4 regions of the Streptomyces sp. NPDC030245 genome follow, and region 1 is predicted to be linked to each of the others. Evidence: riboswitches for the same ligand, from Rfam matches in the RefSeq annotation. Region 1 holds a riboswitch; each other region holds the start of a gene.
What was found. A riboswitch is a leader RNA that binds a small molecule or an ion and turns the genes downstream of it on or off. The one in region 1 is predicted to bind cyclic di-AMP.
Positions count from the first base shown of each region.

Region 2: linked by a shared signal. The riboswitch ahead of ACZ4Z4_RS26870 (transglycosylase SLT domain-containing protein) and the one ahead of ACZ4Z4_RS33005 (C40 family peptidase) in region 1 are both predicted to bind cyclic di-AMP.
Region 3: linked by a shared signal. The riboswitch ahead of ACZ4Z4_RS09240 (M23 family metallopeptidase) and the one ahead of ACZ4Z4_RS33005 (C40 family peptidase) in region 1 are both predicted to bind cyclic di-AMP.
Region 4: linked by a shared signal. The riboswitch ahead of ACZ4Z4_RS32835 (M23 family metallopeptidase) and the one ahead of ACZ4Z4_RS33005 (C40 family peptidase) in region 1 are both predicted to bind cyclic di-AMP.

Region 1 covers NZ_JBVICF010000015.1:13,521-20,525, forward strand. Annotated here, with positions in the region: gene ACZ4Z4_RS32995 (ATP-dependent Clp protease proteolytic subunit) at 1-583, shown strand, start outside; gene ACZ4Z4_RS33000 (hypothetical protein) at 591-899, shown strand; cyclic di-AMP (ydaO/yuaA leader) riboswitch at 1,258-1,434, shown strand; gene ACZ4Z4_RS33005 (C40 family peptidase) at 1,438-1,911, shown strand; gene ACZ4Z4_RS33010 (ATP-binding protein) at 1,955-2,407, opposite strand; gene ACZ4Z4_RS33015 (helix-turn-helix domain-containing protein) at 2,680-3,543, shown strand; gene ACZ4Z4_RS33020 (DUF397 domain-containing protein) at 3,553-3,777, shown strand; gene ACZ4Z4_RS33025 (8-amino-7-oxononanoate synthase) at 3,810-5,027, opposite strand; gene bioB (biotin synthase BioB) at 5,148-6,350, shown strand; gene ACZ4Z4_RS33035 (adenosylmethionine--8-amino-7-oxononanoate transaminase) at 6,343-7,005, shown strand, end outside.
Region 2 covers NZ_JBVICF010000010.1:330,193-337,197, forward strand. Annotated here, with positions in the region: gene ACZ4Z4_RS26855 (hypothetical protein) at 1-678, shown strand, start outside; gene ACZ4Z4_RS26860 (S1 RNA-binding domain-containing protein) at 691-1,263, shown strand; gene ACZ4Z4_RS26865 (VOC family protein) at 1,288-1,722, opposite strand; cyclic di-AMP (ydaO/yuaA leader) riboswitch at 2,478-2,632, shown strand; gene ACZ4Z4_RS26870 (transglycosylase SLT domain-containing protein) at 2,635-3,354, shown strand; gene ACZ4Z4_RS26875 (hypothetical protein) at 3,660-4,463, shown strand; gene ACZ4Z4_RS26880 (catalase) at 4,795-7,005, shown strand, end outside.
Region 3 covers NZ_JBVICF010000003.1:148,413-155,417, reverse strand. Annotated here, with positions in the region: gene ACZ4Z4_RS09255 (bifunctional acetate--CoA ligase family protein/GNAT family N-acetyltransferase) at 1-2,363, opposite strand, end outside; gene ACZ4Z4_RS09250 (HPr family phosphocarrier protein) at 2,515-2,796, shown strand; gene ACZ4Z4_RS09245 (GntR family transcriptional regulator) at 2,913-3,599, opposite strand; gene ACZ4Z4_RS09240 (M23 family metallopeptidase) at 3,816-4,628, opposite strand; cyclic di-AMP (ydaO/yuaA leader) riboswitch at 4,641-4,803, opposite strand; gene ACZ4Z4_RS09235 (M16 family metallopeptidase) at 4,999-6,384, opposite strand; gene ACZ4Z4_RS09230 (M16 family metallopeptidase) at 6,381-7,005, opposite strand, start outside.
Region 4 covers NZ_JBVICF010000014.1:243,035-250,039, reverse strand. Annotated here, with positions in the region: gene lhgO (L-2-hydroxyglutarate oxidase) at 1-486, shown strand, start outside; gene trmB (tRNA (guanosine(46)-N7)-methyltransferase TrmB) at 574-1,356, shown strand; gene ACZ4Z4_RS32845 (PrsW family intramembrane metalloprotease) at 1,400-2,746, shown strand; gene ACZ4Z4_RS32840 (aldo/keto reductase) at 2,757-3,701, opposite strand; gene ACZ4Z4_RS32835 (M23 family metallopeptidase) at 3,818-4,903, opposite strand; cyclic di-AMP (ydaO/yuaA leader) riboswitch at 4,915-5,062, opposite strand; gene ACZ4Z4_RS32830 (PP2C family protein-serine/threonine phosphatase) at 5,284-6,510, opposite strand; tRNA gene ACZ4Z4_RS32825 (tRNA-Met) at 6,604-6,677, opposite strand; gene ACZ4Z4_RS32820 (YceI family protein) at 6,822-7,005, shown strand, end outside.

The sequences.
Region 1 (7,005 bases):
TTCGGGGGCGCGGACCATGGACCCGTACTCGAAGCTCCTCGAAGAGCGGATCGTCTTCCTCGGCGCGCCCGTCGACGCCACCTCGGCGAACGACGTGATGGCGCAGTTCATGCACCTGGAGCACCAGGCGCCGGACCGCGACATCTCGCTGTACATCAACTCCCCCGGCGGCTCGTTCAGCGCGATGACCGCGATCTACGACACGATGCGGTACGTCAGCTGCGACGTGGAGACGATCTGCCTGGGCCAGGCCGCGTCGGGCGCCGCCGTCCTGCTCGCCGCGGGCACCCCCGGAAAACGGTTCGCCCTGCCCGGCGCGCGCGTTCTGATCCACCAGCCGGCCGTCTCCGAACCGATCCACGGCCAGGCCACGGACCTGGCGATCCAGGCCGACGAACTTCTGCGCACCAGGCGGCAGTTGGAGGAGATGCTCGTACGGCACACGGGGCAGAGTCCGGAGCGGATCACCGCGGACGTCGAACGGGACAAGATCTTCGACGCGCCCGCGGCCCTGGAGTACGGGCTCGTGGACGGCATCATCCCGAGCCGCAAGGCCTCGCTCGCCGCCCGCGACCCGAGGTGAGCCACCGATGCTGCCGCCCGAACTGCCGCCCCTGCCCGCCCTCACCCGCGCCGAGGCGGAGTTGATCGACCGCTATCTCGAAGTCGTCGACCTGCTCGGCCGCATCAATCCGGCCCGCACCGAGCACACCTACCGCGGTCTGCGCGCCGCCCAGGCCCTGGTCGGCCGGGCGGTCGCGCTGCGGGACGCGCTCGCCCTCATGCACCAGCGGGGCGAGACTGAGATGCACACGCCCACGCTGGTCCGGGCGCTGCGCGTCCTCGATGGCGAGCGGCGGGCGGGACGACTCACCGTGCCGCCCCCGCAAGGCTCCTGAAATTCCGTCGGGCGCCCCCGCTTCCGACGCCCGGACGTCCGGGGCGACTTCGAAACGGACCAGTCGGGCTACCCCGGACGGCGTACCCACGCGTCCTTATCCGCACGGTCCGAAGTTGCGTCCGGCGAGTACAGCAGGGGCGGAATTATGCATTCCGCTGCTGGTCGAGCGGTCGTCAGAGAGGGCGGCGGAACGCCGAATTCGGCAGTGTCCACCTGAACAGGTCAGTCGTGAGTAGCCTCACAAAACACCGTTTCGACTCGGTTTTCGGACCTGTTTCGGGTCAAGATCCCTTCCGACGACAAGCCCCCGCCACAGCGGCGGGGCGGTCCGGGCGGACGCCGAGTCCTGCCGCCACCCGGATGACCGGTCGACATCTGTGCAACGGCAGGAGTGGAGGACCCAGGTACGACGGGCCCGTCCGGGAAGTCCGGACGACGCCCTTGGGGTTAAGCCGCAGAGCACGACGCGGCCGGGCATCTTCGCCTGCCCGAACCCGACAGGTCATCCTTCACAGGCGGCTGACGAAGGGTTGCGCATGACCGCGCTGAATCATGTTCCGTCGCTGCTCAGCAGGACGGGGGCCGCATCGGCCCTCACGCTCGCCGTCGTGGGCGGCACCGTCGTGGCCCCCGGGCTCACGGCGGAGGCCGAGGCAGCGACACACGGAACGAAGGCGCTCAAGATCGCGGCGTCCAAGAAGGGCTCCCCGTACGGCTACGGGGCGGCCGGACCCAACCGGTTCGACTGCTCGGGCCTGACGCTCTACTCGTTCAAGAAGACGGGCAAGAAGCTGCCTCGCACGGCCGCCGCGCAGTACAACAAGACCAAGCACATCTCCAGGTCCCAGCGGACCCGTGGTGATCTGGTGTTCTTCCACTCCGGACGGAACGTCTACCACGTCGGGATCTACGCGGGTAACAACCGCATCTGGCACGCTCCCAAGAGGGGGACCGTGGTGCGCCTGGAGAAGATCTGGTCCAACAGCGTCTGGTACGGCAGGGTGCGCTGACCGCACCGTCCAGCGCGGCACTCGCGGGCCCCGGCCGAACCGGTCAGCGGGCGTCGTCACGCGAGCCGCGCTGGACGGGTGGCTGCCAGGGCAGCGCGATCCACACGGTCTTGCCGCCCTCGTCGGTGGGGCTGACAGAGAGCCTGCCGCCGCACTCGGCCGCCAGCCAGCGGATGATGACCATGCCGCGGCCGTTGTCCTGCTGGACGGCCGCAGGGAGCCGCTTGGGGTAGCGGGGGTGGCTGTCGGTGACACCGATGCGCAGCTGCTCGTCACGGTCGAGCTCCAGGTCCACGGTGAAGGTGGGCGACTGGCCCAGGGTGTGCTGCACGGCGTTGGTGGTGAGTTCGGAGACGATCAGCCTGATCGTGTCGGCCACCTCGGCGTCGCCGGGCAGGCCCCATTCCGCGAGCACGCGGGAGACGAATTTCCGGGCGGCGGGGACCGAGACAGGATCGCTCGGCAGGGTGACGGAGGCTTCCTGGTGGTCTGCCATGGCGACGTTGTCCCTTTCCCACCGGGACCGGTCTCCGGCTCGCGGCGGATGACTCGAGGACAGTCCCGGACTGGTGCTTCGCGCCAGCCTGCCACTCCTTGGCCGGTCACGGGTGGCGATCCACCGAGATGTGCATATATCTGTCGCTCGAAGCGGTGAACTCTGCTAAGGCAGACCGTATTTGGGCGTGAGAGCGGTACTTCCTCTAATCTCGCGTACTGCCCTGCCCCGCCGCCGGGAGATCCGACGGCTCCGTCCGAAAGGAGACGGGCATGCAGTACGGCCCCGCGGTGCGCCGTCGTCAGCTCGGCGCCGCCCTGCGCGCCCTGCGCGCTCACGCGGGACTCACCAGCAGCGAGGCCGCGGCCAAGGTCGGCTGGCACCAGTCCAAGGTGAGCCGGATCGAAACGGGCCGCAGTGGCGTGAAAGCCGCCGACGTACGGCTGCTGATGGAGGCATATCAGGTCAAGGACCCGCAGCGCAGTGAGCTGCTCATCGCGTTCGCCGGCGCCGACGATCCCGGCGCGGGGCGCCATCACTGGTGGAAGGCCTATCGCGGTCTGCTGCCCGCCACCTACCGCGATTTCATCAGCCTGGAATCACAGGCCAGCTGGGTGCGCACGCTGGAGACGTCCGTGGTTCCCGGCCTGTTGCAGACCTCCGAGTACGCCCGCGCGGTGACCCGGGCCGCGCTCGGCGAGCTGCCGCAGGAGCAGGTCGACGCGCTGGTGGAGGTCCGGCTCGCCCGGCAGGACGTGCTGCGCGCGGATCCGCCGCTGCGGCTCAGCGTGGTCATGGACGAGGCGGTGCTGCGGCGGCCGGTGGGCGGGGCGCGGGTCTTCGCGGGGCAGTTGGTCCGGTTGAGGGAGGCGTCCCACATGCCTCACGTTCGACTTCAGGTGTTGCCGTTCGCCGCAGGCGAGCATGTGGGATTGATCGGCCCTTTCGTTATTTTTTCATTTCCGGACATTGCTGATCTGGATGTGGTTGTTCTCGACCATTTGACGAGTAGCCTCTACCTCGAACGGAAAGAAGACCTCCAGGCGTACACGGAGGCCTTCAACTCCCTTCAGGTACAGGCGCTCTCACCCGAGGACTCATCGGATTTCATCGCCGGGCTATGCGACGGCGCGTAAGGAGGCACTATGACCGCAATGCCTCGGTACGTACCTTCCAGCACGAGAATTCAAGGTGCGCGGTGGCAGCGCAGCAGCTACAGCAACGGAATGAACAACTGTGTCGAGACGGCCACCCTCGACTCGGAACCGCTGACCGGCCTGCGTGCCGTGCGTGATTCCAAGAACATCGCAGGGCCAGCCCTGCTCTTCTCCCCCGGCCCCTGGGAGTCGTTCCTCAACTGCCTCCACTGAGCGGCCCAGGCCCCTTGCGGGCCCGGCACGCCTCACCTGGGTGCACTGCGGCTGATCACCCGTACCGCACCGGCGATCTGTGCGTCGGTGAGATCGGCGCGGGCGGTCAGCCGCAGCCGTGAGATGCCGTCCGGCACCGACGGCGGCCGGAAACAGCCCACGGCGTACCCCTCCGCCCGGCAGTCGGCGGCCCACCGCACGGCCTGCTCCGGTGACGGCGCGCGGACGGAGACGACGGCGGCGTCGGGGCGTACCGCGGACAGGCCTTCGGCCGTGAGGCGGCGGTACAGCTCGGCCGCGACCTCGCGGGCCCGCGTCGCCCGGCCGGGCTCGCGGCGCAGCAGGCGCAGGGCCGCGAGGGCGGCGCCGGCCGCGGCGGGCGCGAGGCCCGTGTCGAAGATGAAGGTGCGGGCGGCGTTCACCAGGTGCTCGATGACCCTGGCGGGGCCCAGGACGGCGCCGCCCTGGCTGCCGAGGGACTTCGACAGGGTGAGGGTGACCACGGTGTCGCCCGCGCCCGCCAACCCCGCCGCGTACGGGGCGCCCCGGCCGCCGTCGCCGAGCACCCCGAGTCCATGGGCGTCGTCGACGATCAGCCCCGCGCCGAATTCCCGGCAGGCGGCGGCCAGTTCCGCGAGCGGCGCCATGTCGCCGTCGACCGAGAACACCGAGTCGGTCACCAGGACGGCGGGGCCGCTGTGCGCGTCCAGCGTTTTGCGGACGGCCTCGGGGTCGGCGTGCGGCACCACCTGCGTCGTCCCGCGCGCGAGCCGGCACCCGTCGATCAGGGACGCGTGGTTGCCCGCATCGGAGACGATCAGTGAGCCGTGGGGGGCGAGCGCGGTGACGGCGGCGAGGTTCGCCGCGTAGCCGGAGGAGAAGACGAGGGCCGCCTCGGCGCCGCAGAAGGCGGCGAGCTCACGCTCCAGTTCGGCGTGCAGCTCGGTGGTTCCCGTGACGAGCCGGGAGCCGGTGGCACCGCCGCCCCAGCGCCGGGCCGCGGCGGCCGCGCCCTCGGTGACCTCGGGGTGCCGGGTCAGGCCCAGGTAGTCGTTTCCCGCCAGGTCGATGAGGCCGTCCGGGCCGGCGGGGCGCGGGCGCAGGGTGCGGACAAGGCCGGCGTCCGCGCGCAGCCGCGCCTGCTCGTCGAGCCAGCCGAACGCGTCGCGCGGTGCGCGGCCGAGGGCGCCGTCCGGCGCTCTGTCCGGCGCGGTGGACGCGCCCGTCACGGGGTGCCTGTTTGTAGACATTGCACAGACCTTAGTCGTCGTGCCACCTGGCCAGGGTGTGGCAATACCCACACCTCAAACCGTTTCTGTTGTGCGAACTCTCCTTGGCCCGGCAGGCTGCCGTGCGTAAGGATCAGCGCCATGGACCTGCTGAACACGCTGGTGGACAAGGGGCTTCGGCGCGAACTGCCGACCCGTGAAGAGGCGCTGGCCGTCCTGGCCACCTCCGACGACGAACTCCTGGACGTAGTGGCCGCCGCCGGGAAGGTGCGGCGGCAGTGGTTCGGGCGACGGGTGAAACTCAACTATCTGGTCAACCTCAAGTCGGGCCTGTGTCCCGAGGACTGCTCGTACTGTTCGCAGCGCCTCGGCTCCAAGGCCGAGATCCTGAAGTACACCTGGCTGAAGCCCGACGAGGCCTCGCAGGCCGCGGCGGCCGGGGTCGCGGGCGGCGCCAAGCGGGTCTGTCTGGTGGCGAGCGGGCGCGGCCCGACGGACCGTGACGTCGACCGGGTCGCGCAGACCATCGCGGCCGTCAAGGAGCAGAACGAGGGCGTTGAGGTCTGTGCCTGCCTCGGTCTGCTCTCGGACGGCCAGGCGGAGCGGCTGCGGGGTGCGGGCGCCGACGCGTACAACCACAACCTCAACACCTCCGAGGCGACGTACGCGGACATCACCAAGACCCACACCTACGCCGACCGCGTGGACACCGTGCAGAAGGCGCACGCGGCGGGGCTCTCCGCCTGCTCGGGGCTGATCGCGGGCATGGGCGAGCGGGACGAGGACCTCGTCGACGTCGTCTTCTCGCTGCGCGAGCTCGACCCGGACTCGGTGCCGGTGAACTTCCTGATCCCCTTCGAGGGCACGCCGCTGGCCAAGGAGTGGAACCTCACGCCGCAGCGCTGTCTGCGCATCCTCGCGATGGTCCGGTTCGTCTGCCCGGACATCGAGGTGCGCATCGCGGGCGGCCGGGAGGTGCATCTGCGCTCGATGCAGCCGCTCGCCCTGAACATCGCCAACTCCATCTTCCTGGGCGACTACCTGACCAGCGAGGGCCAGGCCGGCAAGGCCGACCTGGAGATGATCGCGGACGCCGGGTTCGAGGTCGAGGGCACGGACCAGGTGACGCTGCCGCGGCACCGCGCCGAGGCGGCGGCCGCCGCGGCCGGTGGCTGTGGCTCGCACGACGGCGGCGGGTGCGGTCCGTGCGGGAGCTCCGAGCCGGCCGCCGCGCCCGCGGCACAGACCCCGGCCGCGGACGCGACCGGTTCCGGCGAGGCGCGCACGGACCTGGTGGCGGTACGCCGCCGGGGCGCGGGAACGGACCTGGCCCCCAATGCCTGACCTCTCCACGGCGGAGCTGCTCGCCCTCGACCGGCAGCACGTCTGGCACCCCTACGGGCCGATGCCGGGCCGCCAGGAACCCCTGGTCGTCGAGTCCGCGAGCGGCGTCCGGATGCGCATGGCGGGCGGCGGCGAGCTGATCGACGGCATGTCGTCCTGGTGGTCGGCGATCCACGGGTACAACCACCCCGTGCTCAACGACGCGGTCCGCGGCCAGCTGGACCGCATGAGCCACGTCATGTTCGGCGGGCTGACGCACGAGCCCGCCGTCGCGCTCGCCAAGCGCCTCGTCGACATCACACCCGACGGTCTGGAGCACGTCTTCCTCTCCGACTCGGGTTCCGTCGCGGTCGAGGTCGCGGTCAAGATGTGCCTCCAGCACTGGCGCTCGCTCGGCCGGCCCGAGAAGCGGCGGATGCTGACGTGGCGCGGCGGCTACCACGGCGACACCTGGCAGCCGATGGCCGTGTGCGACCCCAAGGGCGGTATGCACGAGCTGTGGCAGGGGGTGCTGCCGCAGCAGGTGTTCGCCGACGCGCCGCCCGGCGGGTTCGACGCGTACGAGGAGTCGTACGCCGAGCACCTCCATGAGCTCGTCGGGCGGCACGCCGACGAACTCGCCGCGGTGATCGTCGAGCCCGTGGTGCAGGGGGCC
Region 2 (7,005 bases), on a different contig from region 1:
GAGTGCTGGCCCGTGCTGCTCGCCGACCTGCTCGGCGGCATGGGAGCCACCTGGCGGGAGTCGGCCGAGGTGTGCGCCGACGCCGCGTGGCAGGCGCGCGCCATGGGGCGCAGCGCGCTGCTGCTGCTGGAACCGCAGGACATCGCCCGGTACGACGAGCCGACCGCGGCGCGCGCCCTGCGCCACCTCTACCTCAACAGCCTGCGCTACGACTTCCGCCGGCACGGCATCGAGGAGCTCTTCGACACCCTGGCCGCGCACGGCGGAGGTGAACTCGACTGCTACTCACGGGCGTTGTGGGCCTTCGCCCTGCTCGCCCGGTCCGACAGCAGCGGATACCCGCTCATGGACGAGGTGCTGGCGCAGGCCGGTGACCATGCCAAGACGCTGCATGTCCTGTTGCACGGGCTGTGGCTGGCCCATGGCCTGGCCGGCCGCGAACAAGCCATGCTGCACATCCTGGGCCAGGCGGCGTTCGCCGACCGGAGCGACCCGATCGCGCTGTTCCGCGAGGCGACGGCTCACCGCGGCCTGGGCCACTACACGCAGGCGCTGGCGGCCATCGACGAGGCCGTGGAGCACCTGTCGCCGGCGGCGGTGACCATCCATGACGACCTCGCCCGCGAACGCTCCCTGATCATCGCCATGCACGAGCTGGGGCGTCCGGCACAGTCGTGAAAGGCTGGACGCATGAGGGGCGGACGGGACGAGAACCCGGAACTGTGGACGTTCCTGGAAGCACTGCACGAGGGTCAGGTCCTTTCCGGCACCGTCGCGGCGATCGAGCGGTTCGGCGTCTTCGTGGCGTTGGACGACGGCCCCGATCACCCGGTCTTTCCCGGCGTCGGGTTCGTCACCATCCCCGAACTGTCCTGGCGGCGCGTCGCAACGGCCTTTGACGTCGTGCAGGTCGGACAGCGCGTGTCGGGCGAGTTCCTGCAGTTCGACACGTGGAACCTGGAGGCCAGACTGTCCTTGCGGGCGATGCGGCCGGACCCCTTCCAGGTATTCGCCGACAGCATCTCGGTGGGACAGAAACTGCACGGACGGGTCACCAAGCTGGTCCCCATCGGCGCCTTCGTGCAGGTCGCCGACGGCATCGAGGGACTGGTCCACCTGCGGGAGCTGTCCTGGACGCCCGTGCGGACCCCGTCGGATGCCGCCCGGGTGGGCGACGAGGTCACGGTGGTCGTCACCGAGATCGACCGGGAGCGGCGCAGGCTGGCCCTGTCCCGGCGGCAGGGCCCACCCGAGCGTCAGTAATCCTTGGTGACAGCAGGCGGCGGGTCAGTCGAGGCAGAACTCGTTGCCCTCGATGTCCTGCATCACGATGCACGACTCGTTGTCCTCGTCGGCGGCCAGCAGCCGCACGCGCACCGCGCCGAGCGCGACCAGGCGGGCGCATTCGGCCTCGAGCACGGCCAGGCGTTCCTCCCCCACCAGTCCGGTGCCGGCCCGCACGTCCAGGTGCACCCGGTTCTTGGCGGTCTTGCCCTCGGGCACGCGCTGGAAGAACAGGCGCGGGCCCACCCCGGTGGGATCGACGCAGGCGGCCCATGCGCCCCGCTCCTCGGCGGGCTGGGTGCGGTGGAAGTCCTCCCACGTGGCGAAGCCCTGCGGGGGCGACGGCAGGACATAGCCCAGCACCTCGCACCAGAAGCGGGCCACGCGCTCGGGTTCCGCGCAGTCGAAGGTGACTTGGAACTGCTTGATCGTTGACATCGGCGCACGATAGCAGGGGGCTGCGCCGCTCATCTTCCGGCAGGGTGGGCGCAGTTGCCGGGCGGGCGGCGGGCCTGCCCGGTCCGCGGAGGCGGCCCCGAATGGGAAAGGGAAATCCTGCGGCTGCCCCTCTTTTTTTCTGGGCAGGCGTCACTTTCTTTGACCGGCTTGCCGTTCCGCCTGCCCGCATGGAAAAGGCGGCGGGCACCCGAACCCCCACAGGCCCGCACCGGAAGCGTTATTGACGCGGTGTCCGCTTTCGGAGCCGCGGCGGCCGTGATGCCGCTTCTCCTCCCGGGAGCGGAACCCGCCAGGTCGACACCGGCACCGGCACCGGCACCGGCACCGGCACCGATATGACCGTTCTGGGACGAAAAGCAACCTTTGCGTGTGTCCGGATTCAACCGAATACTTCCCCCTTAAGCCTTTAGCGGCTTACGTGGACTTTGCCTGCACTGCGGGGCACTTGAGGGAAATACCGCCCTCTGCTGCCCGGCCGCGCCGCGCCCCACCCAGTGAAATGCGTCACGCCATACGGGCCACAGTGCCGCGAGCCGCTGAGTGCGTTTTCGTTCTGCGCAAAGAGAGTTGGGTTTTTGATCAAAGAGGGGGTGAGTTCCGGTCGCCCGGTACAAGGGCCCGTGCATTCCGCTCACCCGAATTCCGGCCTTGTTCCGCACCGGCTTTCTCGCCTAACGTCACCGTCAATCCGGATGGAACGCCGAATCCTGCCGCTGTCCGGAAACTCTCCCACCCACACTCACTCACTTACGCACGGCAGGAGCGGGGGACCCAGGTAAGCCGCCGATCCCGGTTCCGGGACGGCTCGGGGTGAAGTCGCATGTCCTGCGACCGGACATCTCCCGTCCGAACCCGACAGCTCACCCCGCAGGCGACGGAGAGGAATGCGTCATGCCCGCAAAGGGTAAGCACCGCCGCCCCAAGTCCAGCTCGCTCACCCGGGGCATCGCCGCCGCGGGCACCGGCGGCGCCGTGCTCGTTCTCCCGGTGCTCGGTGCCACCACGGCCGCCGCCGCACCGGCCACCCCGGCCGCCAAGCCCGCCGCCGCCCCCAAGACCTATGTCGTCGTCGCGGGTGACTCCCTGGCCGAGATCGCCCAGGAGCACTCCGTGAGCGGCGGCTGGCAGAAGCTGTACCAGGACAACCGCGGTGTCCTCGGCGACGACCCGAAGCTGATCCACCCCGGCATCAAGCTCACCCTGGGCGCCAAGGCCCCGGCCGCCCCCGAGCGGGCGGACCGGTCCGAGCGCGGCACCGCCGCCGAGCCCGCCGCGGTGAAGAAGTCCTACGCCAACAACCTCGACGGCTGGATCCGGCAGTCGCTCGACATCATGGCCCAGCACGGCATCCCCGGCACCTACGAGGGCATCCACCGCAACATCATGCGGGAGTCCTCCGGCAACCCGATGGCCATCAACAACTGGGACATCAACGCCGCCGCCGGCACCCCCTCCAAGGGACTCCTCCAGGTCATCGGCCCCACGTTCTCCGCCTACCACGTGCCCGGCACCTCGACGGACAGCTACGACCCGGTCGCCAACATCACCGCCGCCTGCAACTACGCGGCCGACCGCTACGGCTCCATCGACAACGTGAACGGCCCCTACTAGACCGCACACCCCACACCCCCTCCCCGGTCGGTGATGAGCCCCGGAACGCATGGCGTTCCGGGGCTCATCGGCGTAGTGGAGCCGCCGCCCATGTCAGTGGATCTGTGCAAACGCAGGTCAGTTCGGAGCCCACTCAAGGAGAATGGGCCGCTCCGGTTGTCCGTACTATCGCCGTGTCAGGGCATCTGTGTACTGAATATGGCTGTCACCCCGCAGGCCAGGGCCCCAACCCCGGTCTCGGGAAGCACACATGTGCAGCAGGCTCTCCAACTCCGGCCGCAGGTCCGGGAAAGGTTGTGCGCCCCATGTCCGAGAACGTCTCCGCCACCGAACTGACATCGCAGTACACCGCTCAAGTCCGTGCCGACCTCGAACGCAACACCAAGGAGCAGCAGCGCCTCGGTGCGGAAATCGCCTCGCTCCAGGAGCAGTTGGCGGCCCATCAGCGTGACCACGCGGTGCTGGTCAGCATCCAGCAGGCGCTCGGGGGTGAGGTGCCGGCCTCCGCGCAGCCCGCCGCCGTGGAGGAGCGGGCCGCGGTGCCCGCCCCCCGCACGGAGAAGAAGTCGGCGCAGAAGAAGTCCTCCGGCGCCGCCGCGGCAAGCAAGCGGGCCGGGGTCACCAAGGCCGCTCCCCAGAAGACGGCCCCGGGCAAGGCCGCCGCGAAGAGCGCGGACAAGAACGCGGGCAAGGGCGCCGGAAAGGCAACGGCGAAGAGTTCCGGCAAGGGGGCCGGCAAGAGCGAGGCCGCCAAGCCCGCCAAGCCGGCGCAGCCCACGCTGGTCGAGCTGATCCGCGGGCACCTGGCCGAGCAGAGCGAGCCGCGCTCGGCGGCGGAGATCGCCACGGCCCTGGGCCGGGCCCACCCGCAGCGCAACGTCAAGACGACCGTGGTGCGCACCACGCTCGAAGGGCTGGTGGCCAAGAGCCAGGCCCAGCGCAGCAAGCAGGGCACGTCCGTCTTCTACACCGCCGGTTCGGCGCCGGTGCCCGCGCAGGCCACTCCGGCCAAGGCCGAGCAGCAGGACAAGCAGCAGGGTGAGGAGCCGGGCGCGGAGCCGGCCAAGGCGCGGGGTGAGGAGCAGGCCGCCGCCGCTGCCGGCGCGTGAGACCGCGGCGGCACACCTGTGCCGGTCACCGGCCGGTCGCCGGGCCGGCGGGCGGGTGAGGGCAGGTGGATGACAGGCAGGTCAGTCGGACTGGCCTGCCTGCCGCCTGTTGTCGACTGCCACGCCTGCTGCCTGCTGCCGGGAAGCACGGCGCGGCGGGACGCGGCGGGGCGGGACGCTGCGGGGCGGGGCGGGAATGGGGCGCCCGGACGGCGCAGTACATGTGTCCCCCAAGAAGTCGTGGGGTACCCGTCGTCTCGCGATAGCGCCCCTGCCGCGTGCCACGCACGGCTGTGTGTGGCACGGTCCCGTCTCGAACGATCGGAATCCAGTGAGCGAGAAGAAGAACCCCGTGTCGGCCGCCGCGGAGAAGGCTGTGGAGAAGGTCCAGAACGCCATGCGGTCCGGAAACGAGATTCCCGGTGCTCCGGGCCCGGAGGCGGTGCCGGTGGAGGAGCCCACGAAGCCGCGTGAGCCGTTGCCGCCCAAGGCCGACCAGCGCGGTCCGCAGACCTACAGCCCGACGGGGCAGCCCACCGGGGTGCCGCAGGAGAAGGTCGCCCAGGAGGGGGCCTACCTGACCACCGCGCAGGGGGCGCGGCTGTATGAGACCGACCATTCGCTGAAGGCGGGGTCGCGCGGCCCGGTGCTGCTGCAGGACCACCATCTGCGGGAGAAGATCACTCACTTCGACCACGAGCGCATCCCCGAGCGGGTGGTGCACGCCCGCGGGGCGGCCGCGCACGGCGTCTTCCGGGCGTACGGCAGCGCCGCGGGGATCACCAAGGCGGGGTTCCTCGCCGAGGGGGTGGAGACGCCGGTGTATGTGCGGTTCTCCACCGTGCTCGGTTCGCGCGGTTCGGCCGACACGGTGCGCGACACCCGTGGCTTCGCGACGAAGTTCTACACCGACGAGGGCGTCTTCGACCTGGTCGGCAACAACATCCCGGTGTTCTTCATCCAGGACGCGATCAAGTTCCCCGACATCATCCACGCCGGCAAGCCGCATCCGGACCGGGAGATCCCGCAGGCGCAGAGCGCGCACGACACGTTCTGGGACTTCGTGACCCTGCACACCGAGGCCACCCACCACACGCTGTGGAACATGTCGGACCGCGGCATCCCGCGCTCGTACCGGATGATGGAGGGCTTCGGCGTCCACACCTTCCGGCTGGTCAACGCCGAGGGCGCCACCACCTTGGTGAAGTTCCACTGGAAGCCGCGGCTGGGTGTGCACTCGCAGGTGTGGGAGGAGGCGCAGCTCACCGGCGGCGTGGACCCCGACTTCCACCGCCGTGACCTGGCCGACGCCATCGAGGCGGGGGCGTTCCCGGAGTGGGAGCTGGGGGTGCAGACCTTCCCCGACACCGAGGACCAGATGTTCGAGGGCATCGACCTGCTGGATCCCACGAAGATCGTGCCCGAGGAGCTGGCGCCGGTGCAGCCGATCGGGCTGATGACGCTGAACGCCAACCCCTCGAACTACTTCGCCGAGACCGAGCAGGTCGCCTTCCACCCGGGCCATCTGGTGCCGGGCATCGACGTCACCGACGACCCGCTGTTGCAGGGGCGGCTCTTCTCCTACCTCGACACCCAGATCAGCCGGCTGGGCGGCCCCAACTTCGCCCAGCTGCCGATCAACCGCACCCATGCGCCCGTCAACGACATGCTGCGCGACGGCATGCACCAGACGGCCGTGCACCGGGGGGCGGCGCCCTACCGGCCCAACTCGGTGGACGGCGGCTGTCCGTTCCTGGCGGGCGCGGACACCGGGGCCTACATCGAGGTGCCGGCCGAGGTGCCGGCCGCGCGCAAGGTGCGGGACGCGGCGGCCACCTTCGACGACCACTTCAGCCAGCCCCGGCAGTTCTGGCTCAGCATGACGCCCACCGAGCGCGAGCACATCGCGGCCGCCTACACCTTCGAGCTCGGCAAGTGCTGGAACGAGGGCATCAAGCAGCGGGGCCTGAAGGTGCTGGCCAACATCGACCCGCAGCTGTGCGCGCAGGTCGCGGCGGGCCTGGGCCTGCCGGTGCCGGAGGCGACCGCGCCGCCGGCCGCGGTGGAGCCGAGTCCGGCGCTGTCCCAGCTCGGGCAGGAGTGGCCGGTGGACGGCCGGATCGTCGGCATCGTCACCGACGGTGCCGATGACCTGGAGGGGGTGCGCGCGGTGCGCCGGGCGGTCCTGGACGCGGGCATGGTCCCGCTGGTCATCGCCCCGGCCGGCGGCACCCTGGACCCCGACGGCGACCCGGTTACCGTGCAGCGCACCTTCACCACCGCCCGGTCCATCGAGTTCGACGCCCTCCTGCTGGCCGGGGCGCCCGCTCCCGCGGCCGACGCCTACGGGGCGCGGGATGCCAAGGCGGACGACGGCGCGGCCCGGCTGACCGGGGTCGAGCCCCGGCTGCTGCTGATGCTCGCGGAGGCGTTCCGGCACGGCAAGGCCATCGGGGCCTGGGGGCGCGGAGCGGCCGCTCTGGAGGCGGCGGGGCTGCCCGTGGACGCCCCGGGCGTGGTGAGCGGCGCGAGGCCCGAGGCG
Region 3 (7,005 bases), on a different contig from region 1:
CGCAGTTGCTCCTCGTCGGCGAGGTCGAGGCGCACTCCGCCGAGGTCGGCGCGGTGCCGCAAGTGGGGGGCGGTGGTCTTCAGGGCGACGGGGTAGCCGAGGGTGCGGGCGGCCTGTGCCGCCGCGTCGGGGCCGGGCGCGGGCAGGGCCTGTCGTACGCGGATGCCGTAGCGCCCGAGCAGTTCGTGGGCGTCGGCCGGGGCGAGGGTGAGTCCGCGCGGGTCGCCGTCCTTGGCCAGCAGCTCCTCGATGCGGCCGGCGGCCCCGCTCTCGTCGATGTCGTCGTACTCGGGCACCCGCCCGGGCTCGGCGGCCTCGCGCCGCCACTGCGCGTACTTGACGGCTTCGGAGAGGGCGCGGACGGCCCGCTCGGCGGCGGGGTAGGCCGGGATGCGGTACTGCTCCGCGGCGGGAGCCTGCTCCTCCGGGGTGTCCGGGGCGGCTTCCTCGGCGGGCTGCCGGCCGGTCGGCGGGGCGGGGGCGTCGGGGCGTGTGCTGGCCGCGGCGGCCAGCGCCTCGGCGAGCCCGCCGAGCTCGACGTGGACCACGGCGACGGGCTTGGCGGGGCATCCCGCGGCGGCGGCCCGCAGCTCCGTGGCCAGCGTCTCTGGGTCGGTGGCGGCCCCGTCCTCGCCGACCCAGGGGATCGCGTTGACGATCACCGCGTCGCAGCCGTCGTCCGAGAGCGCCTCGGCGAGCGCGGCGCGGAAGTCGGCCGGGGTCGCCGCCGTGGTGAGGTCGCGGGGCGGCAGCGGCCGCAGTCCGTCGGCGACGCAGGCGTCGTACGTGAGGAGGCCGAGGGACTCGGAGTTCCCGAGGATGCCCACGCGGGGCCCGGAGGGCAGCGGCTGCCCGGCGAGCAGGAGCCCCGCGTCGACCATCTCCGTGACGGTGTCGACGCGGATGACGCCCGCCTGGCGCAGCAGCGCCGAGACGGTGGCGTGCGGCAGGCGGGTGGCCTGCACGGCGTGGCCGGTCGGCGTGATGCCGCTGTGGCGGGCGCCCTGGACGACGACGAGGGGCTTGGTGGTGGCCGAACGCCGTGCGAGACGGGTGAACTTGCGCGGGTTGCCGATGGTCTCCAGGTACATCAGCGTGACGTCGGTGTCGGGGTCCTCGAACCAGTACTGGAGCAGGTCGTTGCCGGACACGTCGGCGCGGTTGCCGGATCCGACGAACGTGGAGAGGCCCGCGCCCCGCCGGTGCAGTCCGGACAGCAGGGCGATCCCGATCGCGCCGGACTGGGTGAACAGACCGATGCGCCCGCGCGCGGGTGACTGCGGGGCGAGGGAGGCGTTGAGCCGTGTCTCCGGAGAGGTGTTGATGACGCCGAAGGCGTTCGGGCCGATGATGCGCATGCCGTACGACCGGGCCTGGCGCACCAGTTCGCGCTGGCGCTCGCGGCCGAGCGGGCCGCTCTCTCCGTAGCCCGCGGAGAGGACCACGAGGCCGCGCACGCCGCGCTCCCCGCACTCGGCGACGGCCTGGGGGACGCGCTCGGCGGGCACGGCGACCACCGCGAGGTCCACGGGCTCCTCGATGGCGGCCACGGAGCGGTGCGCGGGCACACCGTCGACGCCAGCCCCCTCGGCCTCCTCTTCGAAGGCGCTGTTCACCGCGTACAGGCGCCCGGTGAAGCCGGACTCCCGGAGGTTGGCCAGCACGCTGCGGCCCACGCCGCCGGGGGCGCGGCCCACGCCGATCACCGCGACCGAGCCGGGTGTCAGGAGGCGCTGCACGGACCGTCCCTCGGCGCGCTGTTCGCGGGCGCGCTGCACGGCGAGTGAGCGGGCGGTCGGCTCCAGGTCGAACTCCAGGCGTACGACGCCGTCCTCGAAGCTGCGCTTCTGCTGGTAGCCCGCGTCCGTGAACACCTTGATCATTTTGGTGTTGGCGGGCAGCACCTCGGCGGCGAAGCGCCGGATGCCGCGCTCCCTGGCGACGGCCGCGATGTGCTCCAGGAGTGTGGAGGCGACGCCGCGGCCCTGGTGGGCGTCCTGCACGAGGAAGGCGACCTCGGCCTCGTCAGCGGGCGCGCTGGCGGCCATGCCGCGCTCGTCGATGCGGTCGTAGCGCACGGTGGCGATGAACTCACCGCCCACGGTGGCCGCGAGGCCCACCCGGTCCACCTGGTCGTGGTGGGTGAAGCGGTGCACGTCCTTGGCGGACAGCCGGGGGTAGGGCGCGAAGAAGCGGTAGTACTTCGACTCGTCCGAGACCTGTTCGTAGAAGCTGACCAGGCGGTCCGCGTCCTCGGCCGTGATGGGCCTGATCCGGGCGGTGCCTCCGTCGCGCAGCACCACATCGGCTTCCCAGTGCGACGGGTAGTCGTGCCGATCCTGCTGATCCGACGGGGTCTGCATGGGGCCAGGGTACGGGTCGCGCGGCCGTCGGGGCCGGGGCAAGCTGGGACGGGTCGAGGCAGTCGGGGCCGGACCGGGTCCGGCAGAGCACCCGTGACGGCATGAGACACTGGTCTAGACAAGTGTGAGACACCTGGAAGGGCAGCAACACATGGCTGAGCGCCGCGTCAACGTCGGCTGGGCCGAGGGCCTTCACGCCCGACCCGCCTCCATCTTCGTCCGTGCGGCCACCGCCTCCGGTGTCCCCGTGACGATCGCCAAGGCCGGCGGCGACCCGGTCAACGCCGGCTCGATGCTCGCGGTGCTCGGCCTGGGCGCCCAGGGCGGCGAGGAGATCGTGCTCGCGTCCGACGCCGAGGGCGCCGACGCCGCTCTCGACCGTCTGGCGAAGCTGGTCTCGGAGGGTCTTGAGGAGCTTCCGGAGACGGTCTAGAACACGTTTCCAGCATTACGTGGATGGGGTCACCCGGAATTACCGGGTGACCCCATTCGCGTATGCGGGCGCATGCGCTCGAAAAAATGGCTTTTCTTTTGTATACGGCACCTCCGTTAATTCCGGAGGCTCACCGTGTTTACGGCATGTTGCGAATCCCTCACACGGCCGGGCCGGCGCGCGGGGCGCAACCGGTGGGCCGCCCTCGCCCGTTCGGCGTGCGCGGCGGTGAGCGCCCTGGCCCGCTCCGGGTCCCGGCGGGCGACCGCGTCGAGGATCGCGGCATGCTCCGACCAGGACTCGCCGGGCGCCGCCGGGGTCTCCACGACGTACATCCAGGCGATCTTGTGCCGGAGCTGGGTGAGCAGCGCGCTGAGGTTGGGGCTTCCGCAGGCCTGGGCGAGCGTCTCGTGGAACCAGCCGTCCAGGGAGCGCAGATCTTCCCCTGCGCCGCCCCGTGAGCGCTCCTGGCCCAGCCTGACGAGCCCGCGCAACACCTTCAGGTGCGCGTCGGTGCGGCGCTGCGCGGCGCGCGCCGCGGCGAGCGGTTCGAGCAGCGTCCTGACCTCCAGGAGGTCGGCGGCCTCCTGCTCCGTGGGCTCGGCGACGCAGGCGCCCGCGTGCCTGCGGGTGACGACGAAGCCCTCGGCCTCCAGCGTGCGCAGGGCCTCGCGCACGGGCACCCGGGAGACGCCGTAGCGGCGTGCGAGGAGTTCCTCGGTGAGCCGGCCGCCCCTTTCGTGGACACCGGCGACGATGTCGTCCCGAATGGCCGTGCATACCGAGTGCGCGGGAACGCGCATGACCGGACCTCCGCCTTAATCCCCGCGAAACGCGGTCGACCGACGCTCATTCAGTGACTCTATTGCAGGGCGTCGGAATTCCGACGGCGGGCCGGAATTCATGGATATCTTTTGGCCAAGGGTCGTGCGAGGGCCACGCGAAAGCCCCGGCTCGGATCGAGCCGGGGCTTTCGAAGCTGTACGGGCCGTGCGTGCCGTACGGGGGGCCGCCGTCCGTCAGACGTTGACGCCGTGCGAGCGGAGGTACGCGACGGGGTCGATGTCCGAGCCGTAGTCGGCGCCGGTGCGGGCCTCGAAGTGGAGGTGCGGGCCGCTGGAGTTGCCGGTGGAACCGGAGAGGCCGATCTGCTGGCCCGGGGTGACCGTCTGGCCCACGGTGACGCTGAGGGACGACATGTGGCCGTACTGGGTGTACGTGCCGTCGTTCATCTTGATGACCACGTTGTTGCCGTAGGCGCCGCCCCAGCCGGCCTCGACGACGGTGCCGGAGCCGACCGCGTGGACCGGGGTGCCGGACGCCGCGTGGAAGTCGACGCCGGTGTGGCTGCCGGAGGACCACATGGCGCCGCCGGTCTGGTAGCCCGTGGAGACGTACGAGCCGCTGATCGGGGAGACGTAGGCGTTCAGGCGCTTGCGCTCGGCCTCGCGGGAGGCGCGCTCCTTGGCCTCGCGGGCCTCGCGCTCCTTCTTGGCCTTCGCCTTGGCCTCGGCCTCGGCCTTCCGCTTCTCCTCGGCGGCCAGCTTCCTGGCGGCCTCTTCGGCCTTCTTCGCGGCGGCGGCGTCGTCGGCGGCCTCCTGCTGCGCCGCGGCCTGCGCGTCGATGCTCGCGGCGAGCGAGCCGCCCACGGATATCGCCTGGGTGAGGCCGGTGTGCTCCATGGCCGCCTCGTCGGGGGCGGCGAGCGCCGGGGCCGCGAGGCCGCCGATGACACCGGTGGTGGTGAGCGCCGCGACACCGGCGACGTTCGCGGTGGTACGCGTCAGGCGGCTCGGACGACGGTGCTTCCCGGTGGCACGGGTGAACGCCATGTGGCGGGTGTTCCTTTCCTTCCCTCTCGCCTACCGGGTTAGCTGACGGGTTCGGAGCAGGAAGGTCTCCTACGGATCCCTCGCCTCACGGCAAGGTGCCCGATTCACCCCAGGGGACATGTGGGTCCCCGGCTCCCCTGGCTCGCGCCGTACGGGGACTCGGCGATGACTGTCCGGTGCCGCGGATGCGGCGTACTGCGCGACGAACAGCCGGGTCGACGCTAAACGGGCCGCCTTCAATCGACAAACAGAAGTCGCTTTTTGTAGCGCACGCCACACGGCAGACAGGCAACCACCATATGAATTCGGACATATGAGGACCCCGGCACCTGAAGCGGTCACCGGGGTCCCGATATGTCCTGACCGTCACTCAGCTGGTGACGACATTCACTTCGCCGAGGCCGAGGGCCCTGACGGGCTCCTCGATCTGCGCGGCGTCCCCGACCAGGATCGTCACCAGCCGGTCCGCCGGGAAGGCGTTCACGACGGCGGCGGTGGCCTCCACGGTGCCGGTGGCGGCCAGCTGCCGGTACAGCTGCGCCTGGAAGTCGTCCGGCAGGTTCTGCTCGACCTGGTCGGCGAGGGTGGCCGCCACGGAGGCCGCCATCTCGTACTTGAGCGGGGCGACGCCCACCAGGTTCTGCACGGCCACGTCGCGCTCGGCGTCCGTGAGGCCCTCGGCGGCGAGGACGCGCAGGACCTTCCACAGGTCCTCCAGCGCAGGCCCCGTGTTCGGGGTGTCGACGGAGCCGCTGATGGCGAGCATCGCGGCGCCCGAGCCGTCCGGCGCCGAACGCAGGACCTGGCTGAACGCCCGTACGCCGTAGGTGTATCCCTTCTCCTCGCGCAGGACGCGGTCGAGACGCGAGGTGAGGGTGCCGCCCAGGCAGTACGTGCCGAGGACCTGGGCCGGCCAGACGCGGTCGTGCCGGTCGGCGCCGATGCGGCCGATCAGCAGCTGCGTCTGGACCGCTCCGGGGCGGTCCACGATGACGACGCGGCCGCGGTCGTCGGCGGTCACCGGCGGCACCGGGCGCGGCTCGCCCGGGGAGCCCGTCCAGGCGCCCACCGTGTCCGCGAGGACGGCGTCCAGGTCGGTCCCCGTCAGGTCGCCGACCACGACGAGGGTGGCCGTGGCGGGGCGGACGTGCTTCTCGTAGAAGGCGCGCACCGCCGCCGAGTCGATGGCCGCGACCGTCTCCTCGGTGCCCTGGCGGGGGCGCGACATGCGCGAGGTCGCGGGGAAGAGCTCCTTGGAGAGCTCCTTGGCGGCGCGGCGCGCCGGGTTGGCGGCCTCGTGCGGGATCTCGTCGAGGCGGTTGCGGACGAGCCGCTCGATCTCGCCGTCCGCGAAGGCGGGGGCCCGCAGGGCGTCGGCGAGCAGGCCGAGCGCCTTCGGCAGCCGGGAGACCGGGACCTCCAGGGAGACGCGTACGCCGGGGTGGTCGGCGTGCGCGTCCATGGTGGCGCCGCAGCGGTCGAGCTCGGCGGCGAACTCCTCGGCGGAGTGCTTGTCGGTGCCTTCGTTGAAGGCCCTCGCCATGATCGTGGCGACACCGTCGAGGCCCTCGGGCTCGGCGTCCAGGGGCGCTTCGAGGTTGATCTCGACGGCGACGACCTGCTGGCCCGGGCGGTCGCAGCGCAGCACGGTGAGGCCGTTGGGCAGCGTGCCGCGCTCGGGCGCCGGGAAGGCCCAGGGCTTGGCGGGGCCCGCCTGGGGCTGGGGGTGGAACTGCATCGTCGCGGCCTCGGTCACTTCGCCGCCTCCTCTTCTTCCTCAGCGGCCTCTGCGCCCTCGTCGGCGGCAGTCACGGGTTCGTACACGAGCACCGCGCGGTTGTCGGGGCGCAGGCGGGCCCCCGCGACCTGCTTGACCTCTTCCGCCGTGACGTCGAGGACGCGCTGGACGGCGGTGAGGGCGAGCTGCGGGTCGCCGAACAGGACGGCGTACCGGCAGAGTTCGTCGGCGCGTCCCGCGACCGTGCCGAGCCGGTCGAGCCACTCGCGCTCCAACTGCGCCTGGGCGCGCTCCATCTCCTCCGGAGTGGGGCCCTCGGCGGCGAAGCGGGCCAGCTCCTCGTCGACGGCGGCCTCGATCACGGGGACCTCGACGTCGCCGGACGTCTTCACGTCCAGCCAGCCGAGCGAGGGCGCCCCGGCGAGGCGCAGCAGGCCGAAGCCCGCGGCGACCGCCGTGCGGTCCCGGCGCACGAGGCGGTTGTAGAGCCGGGAGGACTCGCCGCTGCCGAGGACGGTGAGGGCGATGTCGGCCGCGTCGCACGCGCGCGTGCCGTCCTCCGGGAGGCGGTAGGCGGCCATCAGGGCGCGGGCCGGGACGTCCTCCTCGACGACCTCGCGCAGCTCCTCGCCGATGCGC
Region 4 (7,005 bases), on a different contig from region 1:
CCGGCCTTCCCCTTCCTCGGCGTCCACCTCACCCGAGGCATCGACGGCGGCGTCCACGTCGGACCGAACGCGGTCCCCGCCCTCGCCCGCGAGGGGTACGACTGGTCGGTCGTCCGCCCCCGCGAGCTCGCCGGCACCCTCGGCTGGCCCGGCTCCTGGCACCTGGCCCGCCGCCACTGGCGGTACGGAGCGGGTGAGCTGCGCCGCTCCGCGTCCAAGTCCGCCTTCACCGACGCGGTGCGCAGGCTGCTGCCCGCGGTCCGCCCCGCCGACCTGGTCCCGGCCCCCGCGGGCGTCCGCGCCCAGGCCGTCCTGCGGGACGGCACGCTGGTCGACGACTTCCTGATCCGTGAAGGCGCCCACACGGTCCACGTACTGAACGCGCCCTCGCCCGCCGCGACGGCGTCCCTCCCCGTGGGCAGGGAGGTCGCCCGCCGGGCGCTGGGCGTGCTGCGGGGCACGACCCCACCCCCGCTCGCCCCGTAAAATTGCCGCACTGTGTCTGACTCTTCCCGTATCCCTGACGCCTCCGGCGGTTCCGGCAGCTCCCACGTCTCCCGGTCCGGCGGCCGCGTGCAGGCCGCGCCGCGGTTCCCCGGCGGCCCCTCGCCCGACCCCGCGGGCTCGCACCACGAGCGGCGGATCCGCAGCTTCCAGCCGCGCCGCAGCCGGGTGACCACCAGCCAGGGGGACGCGCTGCGCCGGCTCTGGCCCCAGTGGGGCCTGGACATCGACGGGCTGCGCACGCTGGACCTCGCCGAGCTCTTCGGGGACGGCGGGACGCCGTTCACCGGGCCCGTCGTCCTGGAGATCGGCTTCGGGATGGGCGAGGCCACCGCCAAGATGGCCGCCGCCGACCCGGACACCGGCATCCTCGCCGTCGACGTGCACACCCCGGGCCAGGGCAACCTCCTCGCCCTCGCCGAGCGGCACGGCCTGACCAACGTCCGCGTGGCCAACGGCGACGCGATCATCCTCCTCCGCGAGATGCTGGCGCCCGCCTCACTCGACGGCCTCCGCGTCTACTTCCCCGACCCCTGGCCCAAGGCCCGCCACCACAAGCGCCGCCTGATCCAGCCGGAGTTCCTGACGCTGGCCGCGCCCTCCCTCAAGCCCGGCGCGCTGCTGCACTGCGCGACGGACTGGGAGCCGTACGCCGAGCAGATGCTGGAGGTGCTCACCGCGCACCCCGACTTCGAGAACACACAGGCCGACGGTGGGTTCGCGCCGCGCCCCGACTTCCGCCCCCGCACCCGCTTCGAGGGCCAGGGCCTGGACAAGGGGCACGTCGTCCACGACCTGCTGTTCCGCCGGGTCGCCCCGCCGCAGGACCCCACCGCCCCCGCCCAGGGCTGAGGCACCGTCGCGGCCGCCCGCCACCCTCGTTAGGGTCGACGACGTGGCCACCAGTCCGTCGTATCCGATACCCCCGGAGGCGCCCGCCCCGGGGGCGCTGCGCCACGTCCACTGGTGGCAGCGGCGCGCGATACGCGTGGCCGCGCTCGTCACCCTGCTCGCCCTCTCCGGCCTGGTGATCCTCGCCCTGGTCAGGGAGCAGACCGGCACCGAGGGCTTCCTGGTCGGGCTCGGCCTCGCGACCGTGCCCGTGCCGCTGCTCGTCGCCGCGTTCCGCTGGCTGGACCGGGTGGCACCGGGCCCCTGGCGGAACCTCCTGTTCGCCTTCTCCTGGGGCGCCTGCGCGGCCGCGCTCATAGCGATCGTCGCCAACAGCTTCGCGATCCGCTGGATAGCCACCGCCACCGCCGACCCCAGCAGCGCCGACACCCTCGGCGCCACCGTCATCGCCCCAATCGTCGAGGAGAGCGCCAAGGCGGCGGCCGTACTGCTCATCTTCCTCTTCCGCAGACGCGACTTCACCGGCATCGTCGACGGCATCGTCATCGCCGGCGTGACCGCGACCGGCTTCGCGTTCACCGAGAACATCCTCTATCTGGGCAACGCCTTCGTCACCGACCAGCTGAGCCGCGACAGCGGCCTCGCGTCGGTGACGGCCGCCACGTTCTTCGTCCGCGTCGTCATGTCCCCGTTCGCGCACCCGCTGTTCACGGTCCTGACGGGCATCGGCTTCGGCATCGCCGCGCTCTCGGCCGAGCGCCGGCACCTGCGCCGCGTGCTGCTCCCGCTCACCGGACTGCTGCTCGCGATGGGCGTGCACGCGCTGTGGAACGGCTCGGCGGTCTTCGGGGAGTACGGCTTCTTCGCCGTGTACGCCCTCTTCATGCTCCCGGCGTTCGGCCTGCTGACCTGGCTGGCGATCTGGACCCGGCAGCGCGAGCTGCGCATGGTCCGTACCGAGCTGCCCGTGTACACGGCGGCGGGCTGGCTCACCCCGCCCGAGCCGTACGCGCTCGGCTCGATGCGCGCCCGCTCACTGGCCCGCGACTACGCCGCCCACACCTGGGGGAAGGCCGCGGCCCGCACGGTCGCCGAGTACCAGACGTACGCGACGTCGCTCGCGCTCCTGCGCCACCGGGGCCGCCGCGGGCGAGCCGGTGCCGACTTCGTCGTACGCGAGCGGGAGCTCCTCGAAAAGCTCTGGGAGCGCCGCGGACCGGCCCGCCCCGCCCTGGCGTACGCGGCGGGGGCGACGGCACCGGTGAGGCCCCCGATGCCGTACGCGCCGTACGGCCAGGCCCCGCCCCCGTACGGACAGCCGCAGCCCTACCCGGCGTACGGCTACCCGGTGCACGGCCACCCGGCGTACAACCCCTACCGCGACAGCTGACCGCCGGGCGTCAGGCGGACGCCGCGGTCAGCGCCGCGACCTCCGCCTCCGTCAGTTCGAGGTCGCCGACCGCGAGCAGCGCGGGCAGCTGCTCCACCGTGCGCGCGGAGGCGATCGGCGCCGCGACGGTCGGCTGTGCGGCGAGCCAGGCGAGCGCCACGGTCGCGACCTCGGCACCGCGCGCCCCGGCGATCTCGTCGAGGGCGGCGAGCACCCGGTCGCCCCGCTCGCTCCCCACGTACTCCTCGACCCGGCCGCTGCGCGCGCTCTCCACCCGGGCGCCTTCGCGGTACTTGCCGGTGAGGAAGCCGGACGCGAGCGCGTAGTACGGGACGGCCGCGAGGCCGGAGCGGGAGGCGACCTCCTGGAGCGGGCCCTCGTAGGTGTCGCGGGAGACGAGGTTGTAGTGCGGCTGGAGCGCGACGTACCGCGCGAGGCCCTCGCGGTCGGAGAGGTCGAGGGACTCCTGGAGCCGCTCGGGGGTGATGTTGGAGGCCGCGATCGCCCGCACCTTGCCGGCCCGCACCAGCTCGTCGAGCGTGCCGATGATCTCCTCGACCGGGACCGAAGGATCGTCGTAGTGGGTGTAGTAGAGGTCGATGTAATCGGTGCCGAGGCGGCGCAGCGAGGCGTCGACCGCGCCCTTGACGTTGGCCGCGGAGAGGCCCTTGTACTCGGGGTGCGCGCTCACCTTGGTGGCGATGACGACGTCGGAGCGGTTGCCGCGCTCGGCCAGCCACTCGCCGATGAGGGTCTCGGACTCGCCGCCCCGGTTGCCCTCCGCCCACGCCGAGTAGACGTCGGCGGTGTCGATGAAGTTGCCGCCGGCCGCGGTGTAGGCGTCGAGGACGTCGAAGGACGCCGTCCGGTCCGCGGTCCAGCCGAAGACGTTGCCGCCGAGGGAGAGCGGGAAGACCTCGAGGTCGGAGGAGCCAAGCTGGCGAAGAGAAGTCATACGTTCTCCAACACCACCACCGGAAACACCATTCCGTTCCCGGGACCGGCAGCCCTGGCGTCGGGGGGTTGTCGCCAGGACCGCCGGAGTCTTTCAGAGGGGTCAGGCACAGGCTCTCAGGGGTTCAGGCCCTTGCTCTGAAGCCAGCCGAGCGGGTCGATCCCGGAGCCGCCGGGCGTGTGGACCTCCATGTGGAGGTGGGGACCGGTGACGTTGCCGGTCGCGCCGACGCGGCCGATGACGTCGCCCGTGCTGACCTTCTGACCCGCGCTCACGTTGAGCGAGGACTGGTGGCAGTACCAGACCTCCGTGCCGTCCTCCAGTTCGAGCACGGTGCGGTAGCCGTAGGCGCCCGCCCAGCCGGCCTCCTTGATGGTGCCGGTGTGCACGGCCTTGAGCGGGGTACCCGTGGGAGCGGCGAAGTCCAGACCGGTGTGGTGCCCGGAGGACCACATGGAACCGGCGTCACCGAAGTGCGACGTGAGGGTGTACGAGGAGGTGGGCAGGGCGTAGCTCTTGGCGAGCTTGGCGCGGCGCTCGGCCTCGGCCTTCGCCTTGCGGGCCTCCTCCTCCTTCTTCTTCTTGGCCGCGGCCTTGGCGTCCGCCGCCTTCTCGGCCGCCTTCTGCTGCTCGGCGGCCTCTTCGGCGGCCTTCTTGACCGCGGCTTCCTCGGCGGCCGTGCGCACGGCGGTGTCCGCCTGCTCCTGCTGGTTCTCGGCCTGCTGCATGATGCGGGCGCGCAGCGCCTCGCCCGCGTCGGTGGTGCCCTGCTCGGCGTCGCCCGCGCCGACCCCGGCTGCGGTGAGCGGAGCGGCGGCCGCGGCCGTGGTCGTCTCCGGCGCGTCGTCGGACATCAGCGCGCCGACGCCCGGCAGGGACTCGGCAGCCGGCAGCGAGTCCGCGACGGCACCCACGCCCGGCAGGTCGGGCAGGGATATGGCGACCGGCGGCTTGCCGTCCTGCGCGGTGGCGATGCCGCCCGCACCGACGGCGGCGATGACGCCCACGCCGAGCACGGTGGAGCTGCGGGCGAGTCCGCCGCCGCTCTTCTTGTGCACGCGGTGCCGGCCGCGGACGGGGCGGACGGACTCCTCGGTGGGGTTCCACTCCTCGGAGGAGGCGAGGGGGCCCTCGTCGTACGCGCCGAAGTCGTCGTCATTCGGAACGTACACGGCTCGGGGGGCAGGCCGGTTGGACGCCACTGGGGCGCGCTCCTTTCCTTCCTTCTCGCCTACCGGGTTAGCTGACGGGTTCGGAGCAGGAAGGTCTCCTACGAGCACCTGGCACGGAGGCACAGCTGCCCGATTCACCCCAAGTTGGTGGTTCCCCGGCTCCCTTGCGGGATTAGGCGCGTGCGCGCGGAGCCGCCTCGAGTGACGGCTGGGACGACCGCGCTGCGTTATCGAACGTTAATAGACAGGGGGTCCGTATTCCAAGCCGTTCCGGTTGATCGTTAACGCTCATCGGCCGTACGTACCGGGACACGAAGGTGCGGACCGGGGCGAGTTGACCCCCGGTCTTCAAACACCGGAGCTTTACATTTTCTTGACAGTGTGTCAGTCGTTATGCGGAGCGGTGTACTTCAGTCACCGGCGGTGACCTCCGCATCGCCGGCCGCGGGCCGCCGCACCGCGAGCAGCGCCATGTCGTCCGTCATGGCGCCCCCGGTGTGCCGCCGCACCTCCCCCGCGAGGGCGGCGAGCAGCGCGTGCGGGCCGCCCCGGCCCGGGAAGATCCGCCCGCCGAGCCGCGCCGCGGGATCGTAGAACTCCCCCGCCGCGTCGCGCGCCTCCGACAGGCCGTCGGTGTAGAAGAGCAGCGTCGCGCCGGGCGGGAACTCCGACTCGTCCGCCCGGTCCGGCCAGACCCCCAGGTCGCCCATGCCGAGCGGCAGCGCGGGTTCGCTCGGCGACATGACGCACAGCCGCCCGTCGCCGCGCAGCAGCAGCGGCGGCGGGTGCCCGCGGTTGATCAGGCGTACGGAACCCTCGGCGTGCCGGATCTCCGCGAGGACGGCGGTGGTGAACCCCTCGAACGCGTCCAGTCCGTCGCGCCGGGTGCCCTCGCGCGCCAGCGCCCGCTCCAGTCGCTGTGCCACCGCCTCCAGGGTGGCCTCCTGCTCGGCGGCCTCCCGGAAGGCGCCGATGACGACGGCGACCGCCGCGACCGCGCCCATGCCCTTTCCGCGTACGTCGCCGACGATGAGCCGCACGCCGTGCGGGGTGTCCTGCACCGCGTACAGATCCCCTCCGATGAACGCGTCGGCCTGCGCCGCCTCGTACCGTGCCGCGATGTCCAGGCCGCCGATGCGCGGATCCGGCGCGGGCAGCACAGCGCGCTGGGTGGCCTCGGAGATGGAACGGGCGATGGCGAGCCGGTCGTTGCCGCGGCGCACGACACGGTTGATCACGATCGCGAGGGCGGCGACGGTCGCCACGGTGACCACTTCGGTGACGGTCTCGACATGGCTGCTGACGCTGTTGCCGTAGTGCAGGAAGAGGACGGCGCCGGTGGCCGCCACGCCGGTCAGGACGGTGCTGAGCAGGGAGTAGAAGGGAGCGGCGATCAGCGGGGCCGCCGTGAAGAGCGGAGCGGCGGTGAACTCCGGCGGGGTCGCGATGTCGTAGCCGGCACCGACGATGAGCAGCAGGAGGGGCAGAACCCGCACGAAGGCACGCTCGGTCCCGCTGGCCCCCCTGGCTTCCCTGGCCCCCCTGGCCCCCCTGTCGCCGGGTACTCCTCGCTGCCCCACCGCTTGTCTCCCGCCGACTCCGCGCCCATCACCGCGCTCCACCCAGGGTTCCCGCAGCGGGGTGGGGGTGCGACCTGGTGGGGGCCGGTCGGGTGACAAAAACACCCAGGGCCCGGAACCATGTGCTGGTTCCGGGCCCTGGGTCTTCAGTAGCGGGGACAGGATTTGAACCTGCGACCTCTGGGTTATGAGCCCAGCGAGCTACCGAGCTGCTCCACCCCGCGTCGGTAAACACAACAGTACGCCATCCGGAGGGGTGCGTCGAACCACTTGATTCGGGGTGGTCCTGCGCTCGAGCACCCCGAAAGGGTGCGGACCCCGGCGGTATGTTCAGGCATCCACGACCCATCCACGGGAGTGAGCAAGCAATGCCTACCATCACCAAGCTCAGTGAACTGAGCGGCGAGTACGTCCTCGACACCGCCCGCACCCGGCTCGGCTTCGTCGCCCGGCACTCGGTCGGGCCCCAGGTCCGGGGGCACTTCGAGGAGTTCGAGGGCAGTGCACAGCTCGACGGCGACGATCCCTCGAAGTCCGGCGTCCGGCTCACGA